Regions from separate parts of the Peribacillus sp. YIM B13481 genome, predicted to be linked through region 2. Evidence: riboswitches for the same ligand, from Rfam matches in the RefSeq annotation. Region 2 holds a riboswitch; the other holds the start of a gene.

Region 1 (4,512 bases), on a different contig from region 2:
AGAAAGGTCGAATGTGCTTGATGGAGCAGCCACATAAAAAGGGATACTAAAGTGCCTAGCTAATATGGCCAATCCCAATGTCCCGATTTTATTGGCTGTATCACCATTAGCCGCAATTCTGTCGGCCCCAACTATAATTCCATTGATCCGTTTCTGAAGAATCGTATGTGCAGCCATATTATCAGATATTAATGTGACGTCAACCCCTGATTGCATCAGTTCCCAAGCAGTCAAACGCGCCCCTTGCAGGACAGGTCTGGTTTCACAAGCGTACACTTTTAGCGGAAAGCCCCTTTCTTTTGCAAGGTGGAATGGAGCCAAGGCTGTTCCATAACGGGCTGTGGCAATCCCACCAGCGTTGCAATGCGTTAGGATGGAATCACCTTTAGCGAATAAGGATAAACCATGTTCCCCAATTTTCCTGCACATTTCTTCATCCTCAGTAAAGATGGCTTTGGCCTCGGTTACAAGTGCTTCCTTGGCAGCTGAAATGCTTTGTGCTGCTTGCAAGGTGCTTTCCATCCTCCGTAATGCCCAAAAAAGGTTGACCGCAGTAGGCCTGGAAGAGGCGAGCTTTTCAATATGCCCCGTTACATTCTTCTTGAATTCCCCTAATTCAGTGGTTGTTTCCTGTTTGGCACCAAGTGCAACGCCAAATGCTGCCGTCAGTCCGATTGCTGGGGCGCCGCGTACCTTTAATGTCAAAATGCTGTCGTATACATCATCAACTGAATGAAGTTCAATGAATTCAGTTAAGGAAGGCAGGGCCTGTTGATTTAATAATGTAATATGGGTATCATCCCATTGGACTGAATATGGTAAGGGTGCTAGTGTCGTCATGTACAGGTCTCCTTTTAAAGGGTTGAATAAAATGGAAGTGTATGGTTTTTCAACGCATCAATGACAGCTGGAACATCCAATTCTTCCCGTTTTTTAATTAAAAAAGCACCAATCTTCAATGTTGTCGTTTTCGCAGCGATTCTAGATTCTTTATCTTCAATGACATTTAGATCGGCAACATGGGAAAGGCCAATGGTTCGCCGAATCAATTCGCATCCGGCAAAACCGAATGCGTCCCTTTTGAATTTAGCCAGTAAATAAGGTAGATAACCCTTCACATTGCGGAATGGGCTTATATTTTGGGTGTTCCATAGTTCAGTATATGCTTCTTCAAAGGCATTCCAAAATTGATGGAGGTGTGTGAAAATCTCTTCCTTTCCAGGGCCATTACGTGTGACTGCCTGAAAAAGAAGGTTGGCTGTGTATTGACCTAGGTCAAAACCAACTGGGCCATAAAAAGCAAATTCTGCATCAATAACCTTTGTTTCAGTTTCACTTGCAAATATACTTCCTGTATGTAAATCTCCATGAAGCAAGGATTCCTGCTCGGTTTCAAAGCTTTGTTTCAGCTTGGCGACTTCAAGTATCACATCTTGATCATTCCAAATACTTTTGGCGGCATCAGTCAATTCCACCTCGAAATCTCCGGGGAGCTCCTCGAAAAAAGGATCCGTGAAAATGTAGACTTCAGTGATTCTGCAAAGCTCCGGATTCGTGAAGTGTCGGGCCACTTCTTTTTTCGCAGAGGGTTCTAAATGATAATCGGATGTATAAAATGCCGTCTTCGCTACATACTCACCGATATGCTGTGAAAGCAATGGATATGGATCACCATCGATTAATCCTGTTCTAACGATTTTCAAGTGCGATAAATCTTCCATGACTGTGATCGCAAGCTGTTCATCCGAATAATAGACTTGCGGTACGAATTCGGGGCAATAGCTTTTGAAATGAATAAGTGCATTCGCTTCAATGGCAGCCCTTTTCAATGTCAGCGGCCAGCTTTCGCCAATTACCTTGGCATATGGGACAGCCTGTTTGATTATTATTCCTTTATTTGTATCAGTTTCTGTAATATGAAAAACATAATTTAAGTTACCATCTCCGATTTCTTTACAGTTTAAACTGGCATCCGCATTGACCAACCCAAGTTTTTTTGCAAAGGTTATAGCTGTTTCGTTTGTCAATCTTTTAAAATTCGAATGGTTTTGAGTCATTTTTTTCCCTCCAGGTTCAAAATAAGAATAAAAAAGCCTCTTTCATATAGAAAGAGGCAGAAGTTTTGGCTTCGGACCTCTCATCTCCCAGAAAAATGAATTCTGGTGGAATTAGCACCGTGCTCTGTGGATTTTATAATCCGGCGGTGGATCCGCCCCATTTCACAATGGTATTACAGTCGGTTGCTGGGCTTCATAGGGCCTTTATCCCTCAGCCTGCTCTTGATAAGAGTATATGTATTCTGAAATTTTAATCTTCGGGAAAATAATATCAACTTTTTAAATAGTTTGTCAATGGGGAAATTAATAAAAGTCCGGCCGGCGATCTTCGAATACAGGTATTTTGTTACGTGCTTCCGTAACTTTAGTGAAGTCCAAGGTGCCTGTCAATAGTTCGTTTTCTTCTCCCGCTTCACTTACGATAACTCCCCATGGATCAATAATCAAGGAATGACCAGCAAATATATTATTGATATCCGAACCTGAACGATTAACGGCTACAACATAGGCTTGGTTCTCGATGGCACGACTAATCAATAAGGCTCTCCAGTGATCGAGTCTGGGCTTAGGCCATTCTGCGGTTACGAATAGAACTTCGGCACCTTGAACAGCATGGGCTCGCTGCCATTCCGGGAAGCGGATGTCATAACAAATGAATCCAGCACATATTTTTTCATCAAGAGTGAATAAACCTTCTTTTTCACCTGGCTGCAGGTAGCGATGTTCATCCATCAATTGAAATAAGTGAAGCTTATCATACTCTTTAATGAGTTTTCCATCCTTATTGATGATGATCATGGTGTTATAGATACCCATGCTCGTTTTTTTGGCAATGGAACCGCCTACGATGTGAATCTCGTGTTTCCTTGCCTGTGTTTTAAGGAATTCAATCGTTTTTTCCGCCTCTTGATCAGCAATCTCATTTAACCTGGTCAAGTCGTATCCAGTTGTCCAAAGCTCTGGTAAAATGACGATATCGGGTTCTGACCGTGCTGCTTCTTCCAACCATTGTTCCGCAACCTGAAAATTGATATCCGGTTGCCCGAATGCTATATCCATTTGAATACAGGCTATTTTCCACTTCATCGTTTAAAACCCCCACATGTAAAAAATGCTTTACAAGACTATGATAAACATATATCATTTGTGACTAGAATTTCAAGAAATTTCAGAGAAGGTGTATAAATGTTGCAATTCGAAAAATCCGGAAAGCTTCAGGACCTGCCAAAGCAGTTTTTTGCCTCACTTGTCGCAAAAGTCAATGCGATTACGGCGCAAGGACATGATGTCATTAATTTAGGCCAGGGAAATCCTGATCAACCTACGCCTGAACATATCGTGAAAAGTTTACAGACTGCTGCTGAAAGATCGATTAATCATAAATATTCACCATTCCGGGGACATCAATATTTAAAGGATGCCGCTGCCGTCTTTTATGAACGTGAATATGGAGTCAAGCTGGATCCAAATAGTGAAGTGGCGATTCTCTTTGGAGGAAAGGCAGGTCTTGTCGAACTGCCGCAGTGTTTATTAAATCCAGGTGATACGATCCTGGTTCCTGATCCCGGCTATCCGGATTATCTTTCAGGTGTAGTGTTAGCCCAGGCAAAAACCGAATTCATGCCCTTGACAGAAGAAAATGGTTTTCTTCCGAATTACAAAGTTATACATAAAGACGTGCTTGATAAAGCCAAAATGATGTTCTTGAACTATCCGAATAACCCCACTGGTGCTTCTGCAACTGAAAGTTTTTTTTATGAAACCGTCTCCCACGCAAGAGAGCATTCAATTTGTGTGGTCCACGATTTCGCTTATGGAGCGATAGGGTTCGACGGAAAAAAACCGACAAGCTTTCTCCAGGCAAAGGGAGCGAAGGATGTAGGAATAGAAATATACACACTATCGAAAACATACAATATGGCAGGGTGGAGAGTTGGCTTCGCAATGGGGAATAAAAGTGTCATAGAGGCTCTTGAACTATTACAAGACCATCTTTATGTGAGTCTCTTCCCGGCGATACAGGAAGCAGCGGCAAGTGCATTGCTTGACTCGCAGAGCTGTGTAGAGGAATTAGTGAAGATGTATGAGGGGCGCAGGAATGTTTTCATTGAGGGATTAAGGGCAATCGGCTGGGAAGTCAAAGCTCCTGAAGCATCGTTTTTTGCCTGGCTCAAGGTACCAAAAGGCTTTACGTCAGAGAGTTTTGCAGACTATTTATTAACGCATGCCCACGTAGCTGTTGCCGCAGGAAATGGATTCGGTGAATTTGGCGAGGGTTACGTAAGGGTAGGGCTTCTGACTTCGGAAGAGCGGTTAAAAGAGGCTGTGGAACGAATTCGCACACTAAACTTGTTTTAACGAAGGATTGAGGTATCCAATGTATCCCACCGTTAAATGGTTAAAAACGTATTGACAAAGTATGGAATACCTGTCAGAATACAAAATAAATTCTAAA
Region 2 (4,512 bases):
CCCACCATCCAAGAGACCAAGTGCCTGTTCTTCATAGGAATCGGTTAAAATATCAAAAGTCGTTCCCCCTGTTACGGAAAGCGTTTTTGTAGTGGGACCCATCGAGCCAGCCACATATCTTGGCCAATCTTCATTTGAATACTTTTCACATGCTTTAACGGCAAGCTCGGCTGAAATTTTATTAAGCTTGTAAGCGATTGTGCTTATTTGGTATTCTTCAAGCACGATGCTTGTCGCTCCGAAGGTATTTGTTTCAATGATATCAGCGCCTGCTGCTAAATATTTTTCATGGATGGATTGGATGATTTCTGGTTGTGTCAGTGATAAATACTCATTGCAGCCCTCGAATTGTTCCCCGCCAAAATCCTCTGCTGTTAAATTCTCCGCTTGGAGCATGGTCCCCATCGCTCCATCAAGAAGGAGAATCTTAGTATCCAACTGTTCTTGAATCGCTTTTTTATTCATGTACTGCCACCTCTGATGTTTGTTTACTATCGACTTTTCTAATATATTTCGTAAGTTCCGCCGTCATTTCATAGCGAAGGAACGGAGTAATTAAATATATGCCCTTGAATTTTTCCCTTGCCGCGTCCACTAGCTCTCGTGCGATATTCACCCCTTCAATCCTTGACTTTACAGGGTCATCCCCCGCTAAAGCCATAGCCCTTCTAACATTATCAGGCAATTTGATGCCTGGGATTTCATTATGGATGAATTCGGCGTTCCGTGTGCTTGTCAAGGGCATGATACCGATGAAAATCGGGGTCTCTAAATGTTTTGTAGCTTCATATACCTCTTCAATCTGCTCCACCGAATAAATTGGCTGTGTCAAAAAGGATTGAGCACCACATGCAATCTTCTTTTCCATTCTCTGAACAGCTTTATCTAGATATTTCACATTGGGATTAAAAGCGGCGGCAATTTTAAAATTTGCCCGTTGGCCCAAACTTTGACCGGAATAGGAAAGACCCTCATTAAATTGTTTGACCATACTTATCAGGTCAAACGACGATAAATCATAAACCGAAGTGGCACCTGGGAAGTCCCCAATTTTAGAAGGATCTCCGGTGATGATCAATAACTCGTTCAGCCCCACAGTCTGCAGACCCATTAAATGTGACTGCAGGCCAATTAAATTTCGATCCCGGCATGTTATATGCACCATCGGCGTTACATTCAATTGGTTCTTCAGTAAATTAGCCAGTGCATCATTCGATATCCTTGGTGAAGCAAGTGAATTATCCGCTAATGTAATTGAATCGACCCCTGCTTTTTTCAAAACCTCAGCACCAGTCATGAAACTCTCTATTCCCAACTTTTTCGGTGGATCAAGTTCAACTAGTATCGTCCTTTCAGTTTTGGCCTTTTCGTAAAGTGGGATTTCCAACTCTCTATCAATCACTTCAATTATTTCTATTTCACGGATTTTAGTAATTTTCTCTTTTACTGGAACCAAACTTCCAATTGCATTCTTTACAGCTTGAATATGCAAAGGCGTCGTTCCACAGCAGCCTCCTATGATCGTGGCACCTTGCTCACGCAGCTCGAGGGCACTTGAACCGAAATATTCCGGTACAGCTTTATAGACAAGCCTTCCATCCACATAATCCGGAAGGCTGGCATTAGGATAAATGGCAATCGACGCTTGCTTTGGCAAACTTACTTCTTCCAAGGCCCTAATCATATGATGTGGACCGAGACGGCAATTCACCCCAACAACATCGGCACCCAATTGCTCAAGTTTTTGAAAGGCTTCATTTAAATGGACTCCATTTTGAAGATTACCCAGTTCATGCATCGAAACATTTGCGATGATCGGCAGTCCAGTTTCATTTTTAACGATTTGCAGGACGGTTTCAAGTTCTTCCAGGTCATAGAATGTTTCTAGGAGAATCCCATCAGGATTTTCCATCAGCAGACTGTATAGCTGTTCTCGAAAACCTCGCTTTATCTCTTCAATGCTTAAATCCGATTTCCTGATACTCCGCTGTGCCCCTATGGTACCGAAGACATATGCCTTTCCTTTTGCCGCTTTTTTAGCAAGGATGACTCCCTGGCGATTGATTTTGCTTACTTCATCTTCTAGTCCATGGCGTTTCAATTTGTTGAAGTTGGCTCCGTAGGTATTCGATTGAAGGATATCTGCACCAGCTTCCAAATAAGCACGGTGGATGGACACTATTTGATCTGGGTTCGTACAGTTTAATTCCTCATAACATTGATCGATGCCATTAGAGTACAGTAAGGTCCCCATTGCCCCTTCCCCAACCAGCATTCTTTCTTTCACTTCTTTACGAAAATTCATCATTACATCCTCTCTCAAAAACAATCCTGTTTTTGTCGTTTTCTATGAGTATGAGAGAAAAGAAAAAAAACCTTCTCAAAGAAGAAGGTTTTTTGAAACATTCTCCTCATCTATCAAGCTCTGCTTGTTGGATTTAGCACCTTTGCCTAAGCTGGTTGCTGAGGTTTCTTCGGGCCAGTCCCTCCACCTCTCTCGATAAGATCCATTTATATAATTTTCACAAGATTTCAAAATTTGATTATATTTAATTTACATTAATAATCTGTCAATTTCAATACCTGATCGTCATTTTTTTCACTTTTGCAAAAATCATTCAATCTTTTGCAGCCTGGACTCCCTTTAATATCCTCCGTTTCCAGTCTTCCGCTAACGAATCCAGTTTAAGTAAAGCGTTTGCGCCTTCCAGCCCATCTCGTTTATGAAGGATCACCTCTGCTGCATAATGAACTGAAATTTTTTCTTGCAAACGATCTATTAGCACGATTTCGTTTTGTTTATTTATCGTTCCTTCTTGAAGTACTTTTGCAAAATAACCAGTGAAACTCGTTTTTAGCACGAGTTCCAAAAACTTAGGTTCTTGATTGAAGTGGGAAATGGTCGAACAAGGAATCCTCCCCTGGTTAATTTGAACAATCACTTCGCCTATTTGATAAATATCGCCGATATATGTTGATACTTCCGTCATCCCCGCTATGGTTAAATTTTCACCGAATGCAGGGATATCCAGCTTTTTAGAGAATTTTTCATTCCATAATGAATAATGCTCAAAGGGGTAAAAGCACAAAGCCCGATCAGGACCTCCATGGAACTTTACATTACCTACCCCATCACCAATTATGCCAGATCTAGTTACTGTCACATTATCCTGTGCTTGTTTATCCATGGCTGAAAAGATATCGATATTCGAAAAATTTTCCTGTTTGGCCCTTCCGGCATGAAGCGATTTGATTTTTCCATTTTCCATTTTTAACATCATCTTCCGTTCATTTTAATTTATATCATCCCATATGTTTAAATTATACTAAAAATCCATTTTTTCTGTAATTATTTATGAGAATATAGTGGATCGGAACATACAAAATCCCCCATGATCGGTAGAATATCATTGATTTCCAGAAAAAATCATAGGATAGTTTAGTAATTTTGTTGCTATTTCAGAATTAAATATGGTAGAATATGAACACAATATATAGTCGAAAACTACAACCGTTCGCCTATATGTTGATTTTCACGATTGAATTCCTCATTGTCGCTCTTTAGGGAGCGAATTTTTTTGCCTTCATTTGCATCCACTATTTCCTTTTAATCCCATTAATCGGATCACATCTAGATCCAATACCTATTTGTACATGCATTACTTATGTAATTTTAACGAATTATTTCTTTGTAAAGTCTTTCATAATCTTGCCATTCCCTTGGCTAAAACGAGCAAAAAGCCGAGCGACATAATGCGTCTTCCGCTCAGCTTCCTGTTTTATGCTTGTTTCTTTTTTTTCGGTGCCGCTTTCTTTCGGGTCGTCTTTTTCTTTTCTGGTTCATCATGTTTCGTTCGGTCAATGGATGCCTGTAAAGCCTCCATTAAATCTGTTACATTGTTGGAAACTGGCTCTTTTGTTTTGGCTGTAATCGTCGTTTGTCCCGTTTTCTTCGATTCAATCAATTCAAGTAATGCTGTTCGATAGTCATCGGTGTATTTTGCCGGATTGAAAGTAGTCGTTAATTGATCTATCAATAACACGGCAGTATCTATTTCCTTTTTTACAATGGTATCATTAGCAGGGATATTCGGTACATCCGCTGTTGAGCGAACTTCATCCGGGTAATGGATCGTTTCCATCACCAAGGTATTATCAACGACTCGAATTACCGCCATTTGTTCTTTTGAGCGAATGATGATTTTCGCTAACCCTACCTTATCCGATTCCTTGAGGGCCTGTCTCAGAAGGGAATAAGCCTTTATCCCTCCATCATTAGGCGACATGTAATAACTCCGGTTAAAATATATGGGATCTATTTCTTCTATTTTAACGAAATCCACAATTTCCACGGCTTTTTCTTCGTTTTGTTTTTTCAGTTGCTCTAGTTCATTGTCTTCCAAGACAACAAATTTTCCCTTTGTATACTCAAAAGCGCGGACTATATCATCCTTACCCACTTCTTTCTGGCATACCGGACAAACTTTTTCGTATTTAATCGGTGAATGACAT

Evidence for each region. A riboswitch is a leader RNA that binds a small molecule or an ion and turns the genes downstream of it on or off. The one in region 2 is predicted to bind S-adenosylmethionine.
Region 1: linked by a shared signal. The riboswitch ahead of mtnK (S-methyl-5-thioribose kinase) and the one ahead of ACFX4X_RS20070 (bifunctional homocysteine S-methyltransferase/methylenetetrahydrofolate reductase) in region 2 are both predicted to bind S-adenosylmethionine.

The regions. Positions count from the first base shown of each region.
Region 1 is NZ_JBHZPE010000004.1:23,790-28,301, reverse strand. Features, by position in the region: gene mtnA (S-methyl-5-thioribose-1-phosphate isomerase) at 1-840, opposite strand, end outside; gene mtnK (S-methyl-5-thioribose kinase) at 855-2,057, opposite strand; SAM riboswitch class I at 2,135-2,289, opposite strand; gene ACFX4X_RS04300 (carbon-nitrogen family hydrolase) at 2,361-3,143, opposite strand; gene ACFX4X_RS04295 (pyridoxal phosphate-dependent aminotransferase) at 3,243-4,415, shown strand.
Region 2 is NZ_JBHZPE010000045.1:2,181-6,692, reverse strand. Features, by position in the region: gene metH (methionine synthase) at 1-465, opposite strand, end outside; gene ACFX4X_RS20070 (bifunctional homocysteine S-methyltransferase/methylenetetrahydrofolate reductase) at 458-2,305, opposite strand; SAM riboswitch class I at 2,409-2,507, opposite strand; gene ACFX4X_RS20065 (MOSC domain-containing protein) at 2,619-3,269, opposite strand; gene ku (non-homologous end joining protein Ku) at 3,780-4,512, opposite strand, start outside.